Regions from separate parts of the Streptomyces sp. NPDC051569 genome, predicted to be linked through region 2. Evidence: riboswitches for the same ligand, from Rfam matches in the RefSeq annotation. Region 2 holds a riboswitch; each other region holds the start of a gene.

Evidence for each region. A riboswitch is a leader RNA that binds a small molecule or an ion and turns the genes downstream of it on or off. The one in region 2 is predicted to bind thiamine pyrophosphate.
Region 1: it holds a riboswitch for thiamine pyrophosphate, as region 2 does, so the genes downstream of both, thiC (phosphomethylpyrimidine synthase ThiC) here and thiO (glycine oxidase ThiO) in region 2, are expected to answer to the same signal.
Region 3: it holds a riboswitch for thiamine pyrophosphate, as region 2 does, so the genes downstream of both, ACIBAE_RS02770 (thiamine ABC transporter substrate binding subunit) here and thiO (glycine oxidase ThiO) in region 2, are expected to answer to the same signal.

Annotation. Positions count from the first base shown of each region.
Region 1 covers NZ_JBITDJ010000006.1:165,519-170,107, forward strand. The annotation lists gene ACIBAE_RS12895 (IclR family transcriptional regulator) at 1-168, shown strand, start outside; gene ACIBAE_RS12900 (SsgA family sporulation/cell division regulator) at 271-705, shown strand; gene ACIBAE_RS12905 (YibE/F family protein) at 793-2,196, opposite strand; TPP riboswitch at 2,267-2,411, shown strand; gene thiC (phosphomethylpyrimidine synthase ThiC) at 2,404-4,233, shown strand; gene ACIBAE_RS12915 (metallophosphoesterase) at 4,313-4,589, opposite strand, start outside.
Region 2 covers NZ_JBITDJ010000004.1:152,280-156,868, reverse strand. The annotation lists gene ACIBAE_RS08910 (thiazole synthase) at 1-262, opposite strand, end outside; gene thiS (sulfur carrier protein ThiS) at 265-507, opposite strand; gene thiO (glycine oxidase ThiO) at 504-1,781, opposite strand; TPP riboswitch at 1,779-1,892, opposite strand; gene ACIBAE_RS08895 (NAD(P)/FAD-dependent oxidoreductase) at 2,102-3,265, shown strand; gene ACIBAE_RS08890 (Rv2175c family DNA-binding protein) at 3,628-3,993, shown strand; gene thiE (thiamine phosphate synthase) at 4,090-4,589, shown strand, end outside.
Region 3 covers NZ_JBITDJ010000001.1:640,537-645,125, forward strand. The annotation lists gene ACIBAE_RS02760 (phosphatidate cytidylyltransferase) at 1-403, shown strand, start outside; gene rlmN (23S rRNA (adenine(2503)-C(2))-methyltransferase RlmN) at 577-1,689, shown strand; TPP riboswitch at 1,721-1,846, shown strand; gene ACIBAE_RS02770 (thiamine ABC transporter substrate binding subunit) at 1,932-3,032, shown strand; gene ACIBAE_RS02775 (ABC transporter permease) at 3,122-4,589, shown strand, end outside.

The DNA of each region.
Region 1 (4,589 bases), on a different contig from region 2:
CTCGGCACGGTCTGTGCCGCCGTACCGGTCGCGCTCGGATCAACGGCAGGCGCGGTGGCCATTTCCGTACCACTCCATCAACAGGACCGACTGCTCCCAGCGGTCGAGTGGTTACACAGAGAAATCGATAGCCTACTCACCGCAGGCATCGTCTCTATCAGTATCTGAAAAATTACTCCTTGTGATCTGCTAGCGCTTACAGGACTATGGCGTCAAGAGGATCAACGGGGATCATTCCCAGCCACTACCTCATCTACACCGGAGTACACGATGCGCGAGTCGGTCCAGGCCGAGGTCCTGATGAGCTTCCTCGTCTCCGAGGAGCTTTCGTTCCGGATCCCGGTGGAACTGCACTATGAGATGGGGGATCCCTACGCGGTGCGAATGACCTTCCATCTGCCCGGCGATGCCCCTGTCACCTGGACATTCGGACGCGAACTGCTGCTCGACGGCATCAACACGCCCAGTGGTGACGGCGATGTGCACATCGCCCCGACCGCGCCCGAAGATCTCTCCGATGTCCATATCCGGCTCCAGGTCGGTGATGACCACGCGCTGTTCCGGGTGAGTGCCGCACCGCTCGTGGCCTTCCTCGACCGGACGGACCGATTGGTTCCGCTCGGGCAGGAGCGCACGCTGGGTGACTTCGAGGGCAATCTGGAGGAGGCGCTCGGCCGCATCCTCGCCGAGGAGAACGCCGGCTGAGCGGATCCGGCTGAGCGGATCCGGCTGAGCGGATCCGGTCGAGCGGATCCGGTCGAGGGGGCGCAGGGGTGCTTCGGCCGGTGCGGCCTACTTCTTACGGCGCCGTCCCCGGCCACCGGGTCCGCGTACCGCCGCGCCCTGCTCAGGCACGGCGGGCACCGGCCCCCGCGATGTCGGACCCGGTGCTGCCGGCCCTGGTGCCGCCGACCCCTGCCCTGCGGACTGTGTTCCGGAGGACGCGGGCCGGTCGGCGGAAACCACCAGTGCGGCCAGCGCCGTAGTCACCGGAACTGACGCGACCAGGCCGATCGAGCCCACCAGGGTTCGTACGATTTCCTCTGCCACCAGCTCGCTGTTGGCGACTGCTCCCACACTCGACTGCGCGATGGAGAAGAGCAGCAGAAGAGGGAGTGCGGCGCCCGCGTAGGCGAGCACGAGCGTATTGACCACCGACGCGATGTGATCCCGGCCGATCCGGATGGCCGCCCGGTAGAGGGCGCGGGGGCCCATCGACGGATCGGCCCGGTGCAGCTCCCAGACTGCCGAGGTCTGCGTCACCGTCACATCGTCGAGAACACCGAGCGAGCCGATGATGACGCCCGCCAGGAGAAGACCGCTCATGTCGATCTCGGGATAGAGGCCGTGGATGAGGCCGGTGTTGTCGTCGGTGTTCCCGCTCAGGCTCGCCCAGCCGATGAAGAGCGACCCCAGCAGCCCGATCAGCAGGAGAGAGACCAGGGTGCCGAGGACGGCGACCGACGTACGGGCCGTCAGACCGTGGCACATATAGAGGGCGGTCAGCATGATGGCGCTCGCGCCGACCACCGCGACGATCAGTGGATTCGAGCCCTGCAGAATCGCGGGCAGGATGAACAGCGTCAGCACGGCGAAGGAGACGGCGAGCGCGATCAGCGCCATCACACCGCGCATCCGCCCCACCAGGACCACCGCGAGCGCGAAGATCCCGGCCAGCAGAGCCATCGGGAACTCACGGTTCACATCGGTCACCGAGTACTGGAGATCGTGGGGCGCATCGGGGGCGTAAGCGACCACCACCCCCTGTTTCACGTGAAACTGCCGCGGGGCGTCCGGCTGGACGACCTCGATGAAGGTCCGTCCCTTCTCCTTGCCGGTCGTGACCTCGATCGTCGCCTTCTTGCATTCCCCGCTCCCGGACCGCTGCGTCGCACTGCCCCCGGATGTCGAGGGGCCGCCGGTCGACGGCAGCTGCGACCCGTTGGCGTCCTGACAGTCGAGCTGCTCGATCCTCACCACGTGGCCCTGCTGGGTCTGCCGGTCGAAACCGACACCGGTGCGCTCGTGCGCCGGTGTGCCGCCCGGCCAGAGCATGGCGAGCCCGACGACCACGGCGGTCGCGAACGGGATCAGGACCGCCGCGATGACCTTGCGGAGGTGCCGGGAAACCGGTTCGGCGGGCCCATGACTGTGCGAGTGGCCATGCGCTTCGTGGGTCTGCTGAGGTGAGGTCACCGACCGATCATCGCAAGAAGAGAGAGGCCCCCTGGTCAGCGCGCCCGATATGGCATTAGCGTGGAGTCACCTTTGCACACGCGGGAGCTCGGAGCACCGGGCTGAGAGGGCGCTGACTGTGCGGTCCCAGGGACATCCCCTGGACGCCTGCGCTGCGCCGACCGCTGAACCTGTTACCGGGTAATGCCGGCGTAGGGAGTAGGTCTCATGACCGTTCAGGACGCACACACGCCTGCCTCCGGCTCGGAGCATCCGGGCGAGGCCCGTCGATCCATCGGCTGGCACAAGGGATATGTCGCGGGTTCACGCCCGGATCTCCAGGTGCCCGTCCGTCAAGTGCACCTCACCAACGGCACGGACGTGACGCTGTACGACACGTCGGGCCCTTACACCGACCCGACCGTCGAGACCGATGTACGCCTTGGCCTCGCGCCACTGCGGGAGGACTGGATCGTTGGCCGTGGTGACACCGAGGCCTACGCGGGCCGCCGGGTCCGCCCTGAGGACGACGGACTCAAGCACACCTCTCCGGGCGGGGGACTGCGCAACCTCGACGCCGTCTTCCCGGGCCGACCGCGCCGGCCGCGCCGGAGCCGGGACGGACAGGCCGTGACGCAGCTCGCGTACGCCCGCCGTGGTGTCATCACCCCGGAGATGGAGTACGTCGCGATCCGCGAGAACGTCCTCCCGGAGCTGGTCCGGGAAGAGATCGCCGCAGGCCGCGCCGTTCTGCCGGCCAATGTCAATCACCCGGAAATCGAGCCGATGATCATCGGGAAGCGATTTCTGGTGAAGGTCAACGCGAACATCGGGAACTCCGCCGTCACCTCCTCCATCGAGGAGGAGGTGGAGAAGACGACCTGGGCGACCCGCTGGGGCGCGGACACGGTCATGGACCTCTCCACGGGCCGCAACATCCACACCACGCGCGAGTGGGTGCTGCGCAACTCCCCGGTCCCCATCGGGACGGTACCGCTCTATCAGGCACTGGAAAAGGTCGACGGCAAGGCCGAGGAGCTGACCTGGGACATCTACAAGGACACGGTCATCGAGCAGGCCGAGCAGGGCGTCGACTACATGACGGTCCACGCCGGTGTCCTGCTGCGGTACGTGCCGCTCACCGCCCGCCGCAAGACGGGCATCGTCTCGCGCGGCGGCTCGATCATGGCCGCCTGGTGTCTCGCGCACCACAGGGAGTCGTTCCTGTACGAGAACTTCGAGGAACTCTGCGAGATTCTCGCGACCTACGACGTGACGTACTCCCTCGGCGACGGCCTGCGGCCAGGCTCCATCGCGGACGCCAACGACGAGGCGCAGTTCGCTGAGCTGTGCACCCTGGGTGAGCTGAACGCGACCGCCAAGCGCTTCGGCGTACAGACGATGATCGAGGGGCCGGGCCATGTGCCGATGCACAAGATCAAGGAAAATATCGACCTGCAGCAGGAGATCTGCGAGGAAGCGCCGTTCTACACACTCGGCCCGCTGACGACCGATGTGGCCCCGGCCTACGACCACATCACCTCCGGCATCGGCGCCGCGATGATCGCGTGGTGGGGCACGGCGATGCTCTGCTACGTCACCCCCAAGGAACACCTCGGCCTTCCGGACCGCGACGACGTCAAGACCGGTGTCATCACCTACAAGATCGCGGCCCATGCGGCGGATCTCGCCAAGGGCCACCCGGGAGCGCAGGACTGGGACGACGCGCTGTCCGACGCCCGTTTCGAGTTCCGCTGGGAGGACCAGTTCAACCTGGCCCTTGACCCGGACACGGCCAGGGAGTTCCACGACGAGACGCTCCCGGCCGAGCCGGCCAAGACTGCGCATTTCTGTTCGATGTGTGGCCCCAAGTTCTGCTCGATGAAGATCTCGCAGGACATCAGGCGTCGCCACGGCGGCGATCCGGAGACGGCGGAGAGGCGAGTCGAGAGCGAAGCGGACGTTCGGACCGAAGCGGGTATCGAGGCCGCTATGGCCCAGAAGTCCAAGGAGTTCGCCGCAGCCGGCAATCGCGTGTATCTGCCGCTCGCCGAGTAGGCAACTGGGCGGGCCGGGGGCGGCCGTCGCTGTCCGGACCCGGCCGGGGGTTACTCCGGCCGGTGGTCCGGGCCGCCGATCAGTTGCCCAGGGGAAGCCGGACGACCAGCAGTTTTCCCGCCATGGTCACGCCTCCGTCCATGGCGATGGCAAGTCCGTCGGCATATACGTGCGGCCCTTGGACCAACGGTCCCGTACCGCCCTCGTCGTCCGAGGCGTCTTCGGTACCGACTTCGCCGAGTAGATAGGGAATCGGACTGTGGCCGTGGACGATGCGCTGACCGCCGTATCGGGAGAGCAGTTCCTGAACGGCCTCCGGGCCGTCATCACGGAATGCGAAGCGTTTGGTGAGCTTG
Region 2 (4,589 bases):
CCAGCCGGGCGGTGAGGACGGCTTCCCCGGCGGTGAAGCAGCCGGCCGTGTTGGGCAGGGCGCGGATGCCCAGGGAGCCGAGCACGGAGAGGACGGAGCCCTGGACCGTGGGGTCCAGGCGGCGCATCGCGACCGTGGTGAGTTCGGTGCCCGAGGCGGCCAGCGAGCGTTCCAGTACGTCGAGGCTGGGTGCCCCGCCCGTGCCCATGATCAGCCGCGAGCCGAAGGTGGTGGAACCGATGGTGAGCGGGTCGTCGGCCATGGTCAGCCTCCCTGGACGGCGGTGAGGACTTCGACACGGTCGCCGTCCCCGAGCGGGGTGGCGGACCAGTGCCCGCGCGGGACGACCGTTTCGTTGACAGCGGCGGCGACACCCGAGGGCGCGGGGGTGAGAGCCGCGACCAGCGCGCCGAGCGTGGTGCCGGCGGCCAGCTCGCGCGGCTCGCCGTTCACGGAGACGGTCACGGTCACGTTCTCGGCACCGGAGTGCGTACGGGTACGGCTCATGCGGGCTGCTCCTGACATTCGGAGGCGGCTGACGTCGCGGCTGACGTTGCGGCCGGCGTGGCGGCTGATGTGCCGGCGGGGACGGCGGGGGCGGTGCGGACGCCGGGCGGGAAGCGCCGGGGGGTGAACGGCCGGGCCTCTTCGGGGAGTTCGCCGGTGGCCAGCACGGTGGCCATCACCTCGCCGGTGATGGGCGTGAGCAGCACCCCGTTGCGGAAGTGGCCGGTGGCCAGATGCAGGCCGGGCAGCGCGGTCGGACCGAGCAGCGGGGCGTTGTCCGGCGATCCGGGGCGCAGCCCCGCACGGGTCTCGACGAGGGGCAGTTCGGTGATGCCGGGCACCAGGTCATGGGCGTCCCGCAGCAGCCCGTACACCCCGCCCGCCGTGACCGAGGTGTCCCAGCCGAGCTCTTCGCTGGTGGCGCCGACCACCAGCTCACCGTTCGCGCGCGGCACCAGGTAGACCTGGCTGCCGCGCACCACCGCCCGTACCGTCCGGGACAGGAACGGCGCGTACGGGCGGGGCACGCTCAGCCGCAGCACCTGGCCCTTGACGGGCCGTACCGGCGGACGCACCTCGTCCGGTACGCCTCCGAGCCGGCCGCTGAGGCTTCCGCCCGCCAGCACCACCTGGTCGGCGGTGAGCGCGAGGCCGCCGGCCAGGACGGCGCCCACGGCCCGGTCCCGTACGACGGTGAGCCGCTCGGCCCAGGCACGGTGGAAGACGACGCCGGCCCGCTCGCACGCCGTCACCAGGGCCGCCGCCAGCCTGCGCGGATCGATCTGGTGGTCCCCGTCCACGCGCAGCCCGCCGCGCACACCCGGCGCGAGCATCGGCTCCAGGCGCCGGCATTCGCGCCCGGTGAGCCACTCGGACGTGAGGCCGGAGCGCTGCTGGAGGGCGTGCAGCTCGCGCAGGAGGGCGCGGTCGTCCGCGTCGAGGGCGACGGCGAGGGTGCCGCAGGCGCGGTAGCCGGTGTCCTGACCGCTCGCGGCCTCCAGCTCGGCGACGAAGGCGGGGTAGCGCTCGGCGGAGGCCAGATTGAGGCCGAGCAACGTCTCCTCGCCGTAGTGGAGTTCGGTGACGGCGGCGAGCATGCCCGCCGCGACCCGGGCGGCCCCGCCGCCGGGATCGGGGTCGGCGACGGCGGTCCGCAGCCCGCGCCGCGCCGCCCGCCAGGCGGTGACCAGACCGATGATCCCGCCCCCGACGACAAGGACGTCGGAGCCCGTGCCGCTCGTACCGGGTCCTTGATGACGCGTGAATGCCTGCATGGGCGTCCAGCCCCTCCCTTCGCCGGCATGACCCGGATCAGGTTCGTACGGTCGGAGGCCGTCCCAGCCTCCCTCTCAGCCCGCTGCGTGCGGGCTCCCGCGAGGTAGTGTCACCGGCCAGCGTAGTGCCGTTCCCGGCGAGCTTCGCCCCCGTCGCGGCCATCGCCGGGCGCGGCACCAGCACCCACTCTCCTGACGGCATGTCAGCTGTTTAAGGTGATCGGGTGAGCGAGCAGCGGAGACAAACGGAAGAGCAGGGGCAGGCGGAGCGGCCGGCGCGGGCGGAACAGCAGCCGCGTGTCGTCATCGTCGGTGCGGGCATGGCGGGCGTGCAGACCGCCGTGGCGCTCCGGGAGAACGGCTACGGCGGCCCCGTCACCCTCATCGGCGCCGAACCGCATCAGCCGTACGACCGGCCACCGCTCTCCAAAGCGGTCCTGCTGGGCACGGGGGACAGCCCGGCCTTCGACATCGACTTCGCGGGCCTCTCCGTCGAGCTGCGGCTCGGCCTGGAGGTGACCGGGCTGCGCCCCGGCGCACGGGAACTCGACACCCCGGCCGGGCCCGTCCCGTACGACGTGCTGGTCCTCGCCACCGGCGCGGAGCCGATCGCGCTGCCCGGCGCCGAGGGGGCGCCCGGCGTCCATCTGCTGCGGACGCTGGACGACGCCGAACGGCTGCGGCCCGTCCTGGAACGGCGGAGCGAGATCGTGGTCGTCGGCGCGGGATGGATCGGCGCGGAGTTCGCGACGGCCGCCCGCGCGGCCGGATGCGCCGTGACGGTCGTCGAGGCGGCGGACCTGCCGTTCGCGGGGGTCCTGCCGCCCGAGGCGGCCGCCCCCATGGCCGACTGGTACGCGGAGAGCGGCGCCGCACTGCTCACGCGGGCGCGGGTGGCCGGGGTCGGACCCGGCGAGGTGGTCCTCGCGGACGGACGGCGGCTGCCGGCGGACGCGGTGGTCGTCGGCATCGGAGCGCGGCCCGCGACGGGCTGGCTCACCGGCTCGGGCATCGCCCTCGGCCCGGACGGTTCGGTCACGGCGGACGACCGGCTGCGGACCTCACTGCCCGAGGTGTACGCGGTCGGCGACGTCGCCTCCTTCCCCTCCGCCCGCTACGGTGAGCGACTGCTCGTCCACCACTGGGACAACGCTCTCCAGGGGCCGCGCACGGTCGCCGCCCAGATCGTCGGCGAGAGCGACCAGGTCTACGACCCGGTGCCGTACTTCTGGTCCGAGCAGTTCGGCCGCTTCGTGCAGTACGCGGGCCACCACGCCGCCGCCGACACCCTGGTGCGACGCGGCGACCCGGCGGAGGCGGCCTGGTCGGTGGTGTGGCTCCGGGACGGGATCCTGGTCGCCCTGCTCGCCGTGGGAAGACCCCGTGACCTGGCGCAGGGCCGCAAACTGATCGAGGCGAAGGCCCGCCTGGATCCGGAGCGCGCGGCGGACGCGTCGGTGGCGCTGCGGAAGGCGGTGCTCTGACGGGACCAGGCCACGGCTCCACGCCCCGGCCCGGCCCGGCCCACGACGGACATCGCGCCCCCTGGCTCACGGTGAGCACTTCCGGGGGGACCCCGGGTGCGCTGGAAGCCACGCACTCTGGGTGCCCCATCGCGCCCCCTGGCTCACGGTGAGCACTTCCGGGGGGACCCCGGGTGCCCTGGAAGCCACGCACTCTGGGTGCCCCATCACGCCCCCTGGCTCACGGTGAGCACTTCCGGGGGGACCCCGGGTGCCCTGGAAGCCACGCACTCTGGGTGCCCCATCACGCCCCCTGGCTAAGGGTCAGCACTTCCGGGGGGACCTGGGTACCGTCTGTCGGTCCGGGATGGCACGCTTGTCCTGTGACCGAGATTGACGCAAAGATCGATGCTCTCGTCCCCGCATGGCTCCACCTGCCCGATATCGCCGAAATGTTCGATATCGAGGTGACGCGCGTGCGGCAGCTGGTGAAGGACGGCCAGCTGATCGCCGTGCGCCGCGGTGAGAACAGGACGCTTCAGGTGCCCGCCGCCTTCATTGACGGCAGCAAGGTCGTCAAGGGCCTCGCCGGGACCCTGACGCTTCTGAGGGACGACGGCTACTCCGACGAAGAGATGCTTGAGTGGCTCTTCACCCCCGACCCGAGCCTGCCGGGTACGCCCGCGCAGGCGCTCAGTGAGAATCGCGGCACGGAGGTGAAGCGCCGGGCCCAGGCGCTCGCCGTCTGACGACATCACCACGCACGGTGTGCGGTGGCGCGGCGGCGACCGGAGCACGGTCACCGCCGTCGCCGCACGCCGCCGAACCGACGGGGGGACCGTCCCATGCCCACGCCTCGAACCCGGCTGTCCGACGCCCGGCTCTATCTCTGCACGGACGCCCGCGCGCGGCAGGGGGACCTCGCCGAGTTCCTCGACGCCGTGCTCTCGTCCGGCGTGGACATCGTGCAACTGCGGGACAAGGGTATGGAGGCCGCCGAGGAGCTGGAACACCTCCAGATCTTCGCCGACGCCTGCCGCCGTCACGGCGTGCTTCTCGCCGTGAACGACCGCGCCGACGTCGCGCATGCCGTCCGCTCCGACGTGCTGCATCTGGGCCAGGGTGACCTGCCCGTCCCGGCGGCCCGCGCGATCCTGGGGGACGAGGTGCTGATCGGCCGCTCCACGCATGCCGAGGCCGAGGTCGACGCGGCGGCCGTCCAGCCCGGCGTCGACTATTTCTGTACGGGCCCGTGCTGGCCCACTCCGACCAAGCCCGGCCGCCACGCGCCGGGTCTCGATCTGGTGCGGTACGCCTCGGCCCGCGCCGCCGCCCGGCCGTGGTT
Region 3 (4,589 bases), on a different contig from region 2:
CCGGGTGCTGATGTTCCTGGTGCTCACGGTCGTCAGCGACACCGGCGCGTACGCGGTCGGCTGGCGTTTCGGCAAGCACAAGCTCGCGCCGCGCATCAGCCCGGGCAAGACCAGGGAAGGGCTGATCGGAGCCGTCGCCTTCGCGATGGCGGCCGGTGCGCTCTGCATGCAGTTCCTGATCGACGACGGGGTCTGGTGGCAGGGGCTGCTGATCGGCCTGGCCGTCGCGGCCAGTGCCACGCTCGGCGATCTCGGCGAGTCCATGATCAAGCGGGATCTCGGCATCAAGGACATGGGCACGCTGCTGCCGGGTCACGGCGGCATCATGGACCGGCTCGACTCCCTGCTGCCCACGGCGCCGGTCGTCTGGCTGCTGCTGGTGCTCTTCGTCGGCTCGGGCTGAGCGACACCGGTTACCCTGAAAGGGCTCGCCGCTCCAGGGCGGCGGGCCTTTTTCGTCCCCGCGGCTGCGGGGACGCCCCCGTGAGGTCTCCCGGCGCCGGCAGCGTCCTGCCGTCCTCCCCGTGTCAGCGGGGGGATCCGCCCGGCCTCGCCGCACCGAGGAGATTGCTTTTCATGGCCCCGCCGACCCCCGGAGAACTCACTTTCGTCGCGCCCCGCGGAGTCAAGAAGCCGCCGCGGCACCTCGCCGACCTCACCCCCGAGGAACGCCGCGAGGCCGTCGCCGCGATCGGTGAGAAGGCGTTCCGCGCCAAGCAGCTGTCGCAGCATTACTTCGCGCGCTACGCGCACGACCCCGAGCAGTGGACCGACATCCCGGCGGGCTCCCGCCAGAAGCTCGCGACGGAACTGCTGCCCGACCTGATGTCGGTGGTACGGCACATCTCCACCGACGACGACACCACCCGCAAGACGCTCTGGCGGATGCACGACGGCACGCTCGTCGAGTCCGTGCTGATGCGCTACCCGGACCGGGTCACCATGTGCATCTCCTCGCAGGCGGGCTGCGGGATGAACTGCCCGTTCTGCGCGACCGGACAGGCGGGCCTGGACCGCAACCTGTCCACCGCCGAGATCGTGCACCAGATCGTGGACGGCATGCGCGCCCTGCGCGACGGTGAGGTCCCCGGCGGCCCCGCCCGGCTGTCCAACATCGTCTTCATGGGCATGGGCGAGCCGCTCGCCAACTACAAGCGGGTGGTCGGCGCGATCCGCCGGCTGACCGACCCGGAGCCCGACGGCCTGGGCCTGTCGCAGCGCGGGATCACCGTGTCGACCGTGGGCCTGGTGCCGGCGATGCTGCGCTTCGCCGACGAGGGCTTCAAGTGCCGCCTCGCGGTTTCCCTGCACGCCCCGGACGACGAGCTGCGCGACACGCTCGTCCCCGTCAACACCCGCTGGAAGGTCCGGGAGGTGCTGGACGCCGCGTGGGAGTACGCGGAGAAGTCCGGTCGCCGTATCTCGATCGAGTACGCGCTGATCCGCGACATCAACGACCAGGCGTGGCGCGGTGACCGGCTGGGCCGGCTGCTCAAGGGCAAGCGCGTGCACGTCAACCTGATCCCGCTCAACCCGACCCCCGGGTCGAAGTGGACGGCGTCCCGCCCCGAGGACGAGAAGGCGTTCGTCGAGGCGATCGCGGCCCATGGTGTGCCGGTGACCGTGCGGGACACCCGAGGCCAGGAGATCGACGGAGCGTGTGGTCAGCTGGCCGCGACGGAGCGCTGACGCCGGGGTACTCTGAGCCCGCACACATCAGATATTCCGACAGGGGAGCGCCACAGCGCTGAGAGTGCGGCATATGTCCGTGAGAACGGGCAGCGGCCGCAGACCCTCTGAACCTCGCCCAGGTCATTCTGGGTAGGAAGTTCGGACACCACTCAAGCTGTTGCGCCCTGCCCGCCTTCCGGTCCTTCCGGGCGGCCGGGCAGGGCCGCGTCTTCTCCTGGACATCCCAGGAGGAAATTTCCGTGAGCACCACCAGAAAGATGGCGGTCGCCGCGATCGCCGCCGCGCTCGGCGTCTCGACCTTGGCCGCGTGCGGCACTTCCGGCGACTCCGGCTCGTCCGGCGAGGGCGGCGGGAAGCGGTCCAGGACCGTCACGCTCGTCAGCCACGACTCGTTCAACGCCTCTCCTTCCGTGCTGAAGGAGTTCACCCAGGAGACCGGTTACACGGTCAAGGTGCTCAAGAGCGGTGACGCCGGCGAGGCGCTCAACAAGGAGATCCTCACCAAGGGCTCGCCGCAGGGCGATGTCTTCTTCGGCGTCGACAACACCCTGCTCTCCCGGGCCCTCGACAACGGTCTGTTCACGCCGTACCAGGCGAAGGGCCTCGACCAGGTCGCCGCCGGCACCCAGCTCGACCGGGCCGAGCACCGGGTCACCCCGATCGACACCGGCGACATCTGCGTCAATTACGACAAGAAGTACTTCGCGGACAAGAAGCTCGCGCCGCCGGCGTCCTTCGACGACCTGATCAAGCCCCGGTACAAGAACCTGCTCGTCACCGAGAACCCGGCGACGTCCTCGCCCGGCCTCGGCTTCCTCCTCGGCACGGTCGCCGCACAGGGCGACGCCGGCTGGAAGACGTACTGGTCGAAGCTGAAGGCCAACGGCGTCCAGGTCGTCGACAGCTGGGAGCAGGCCTACAACGAGAACTTCTCCGGCTCGGCGGGCGGCAGGAAGGCCAAGGCGGACCGGCCGCTGGTCGTCTCGTACGCCTCCAGCCCCCCGGTCGAGGTGCTGTACGGGGACCCGCGGCCGACGACGGCCCCGACCGGGGTCGCCACCGGCACCTGCTTCCGGCAGATCGAGTTCGCGGGCCTGCTCACCGGCGCGAAGAACGAGACCGGTGGCAAGGCCCTGCTGGACTTCCTGATCAGCAAGAAGTTCCAGGCGGACATGCCGCTGAACATGTTCGTGAACCCGGTGGTCGAGGACGTCCAGCTGCCGGAGCTCTTCACCAAGTTCGGCGCGACCGTCGAGCGGCCCGAGACCGTGGCCCCCGACAAGATCGCCGCCAACCGTGAGCAGTGGATCGAGACGTGGTCCTCACTCGTCGTGAAGTAGCCACGGAAGCCACCGCCGGAGCCGCCGCCGGAGCCACCGCCGGAGCGCCGGCCCGGCGCGGGAAGGGGAACGCGGTGCGGCTCGGCCTGATGGCCGTGCCCGCCGCGTTCTTCGCGGTCTTCTTCGCCTACCCCGTGGCGGCGATCCTCGGCCGCGGGCTGAGGAGCGACGGCGTCTGGCAGTTCGACCGGATCGGCGAGGTGCTGAGCCGGCCCGACATCCTCGGTGTCCTGTGGTTCACCACCTGGCAGGCGCTCGTCTCCACGGTCCTCACCCTCCTGATCGCGCTCCCCGGCGCGTACGTCTTCGCCCGCTTCGACTTCCCCGGCAAGCAGCTGCTGCGCGCGGTCGTCACCGTGCCGTTCGTGCTGCCGACCGTCGTCGTCGGCACCGCCTTCCTGGCGCTGCTCGGCCGTGGCGGGCTGCTCGACGAACTGTGGGGCGTACGCCTCGACACCACCGTCTGGGCGATCCTCCTCGCGCACGTCTTCTTCAACTACGCGGTGGTCGTCCGGACCGTCGGCGGCCTCTGGTCGCAGCTCGACCCGCGCCAGGAGGAAGCCGCGCGGGTACTCGGCGCCGGCCGGCTCACGGCCTGGTGGCGGGTGACGCTGCCCGCGCTCGCCCCCGCCGTCGCGGCGGCCGCCCTGATGGTCTTCCTCTTCACCTTCACCTCCTTCGGAGTCGTCCAGATCCTCGGCGGACCCGCCTACTCCACCCTGGAGGTGGAGATCTACCGGCAGACCGCGCAGCTGCTCGCCCTGCCCACCGCCGCCGTCCTGACGCTGACGCAGTTCGCGGCGGTCGGCGCGATCCTGGCGGTGCACGCCTGGACCGTACGGCGGCGGGAGACCGCACTGAAGCTGGTCGACCCGGCCGGGACCGCGAGCCGGCCCCGGGGCGCCGGGCAGTGGGCGCTGCTCGGCGGGGTGCTCGCCACCGTGGCCGTGCTGATCGTGCTGCCGCTCGCGGTGCTGATCGAGCGCTCCTTCGACGGTCCGGGAGGATACGGCTTCGCCTTCTACCGGGCGCTCGGCTCCGCCGGGGCGAGCGGCGGCACGTTCCTCGTACCCCCGCTGGCGGCGGTCGGGAACTCCCTGCGGTACGCCCTCGTCGCCACGGCCATCGCCCTGGTCGTGGGCGGTCTGGCCGCCGCCGCGCTCACCCGGCGCGCCGGCCGCCTCGTGCGCGGCTTCGACGCGCTGCTGATGCTGCCGCTCGGCGTCTCCGCCGTGACCGTCGGCTTCGGTTTCCTGATCACTCTCGACAAGCCGCCGCTGGATCTTCGGGCCTCCTGGATCCTGGTGCCGCTCGCCCAGGCGCTGGTCGGTGTGCCTTTCGTCGTACGGACCATGCTGCCGGTGCTCCGGGCGGTGGACGGACGGCTGCGCGAGGCCGCCGCCGTCCTCGGGGCGTCGCCGCTCCGCGCCTGGCGGGAGGTCGACCTGCCCCTGGTGCGGCGGGCGCTGCTGGTCGCGGCGGGCTTCGCCTTCGCCGTCTCGCTGGGCGAATTCGGCGCGACGGTCTTCATCGCGCGCCCCGACCGGCCGACGCTGC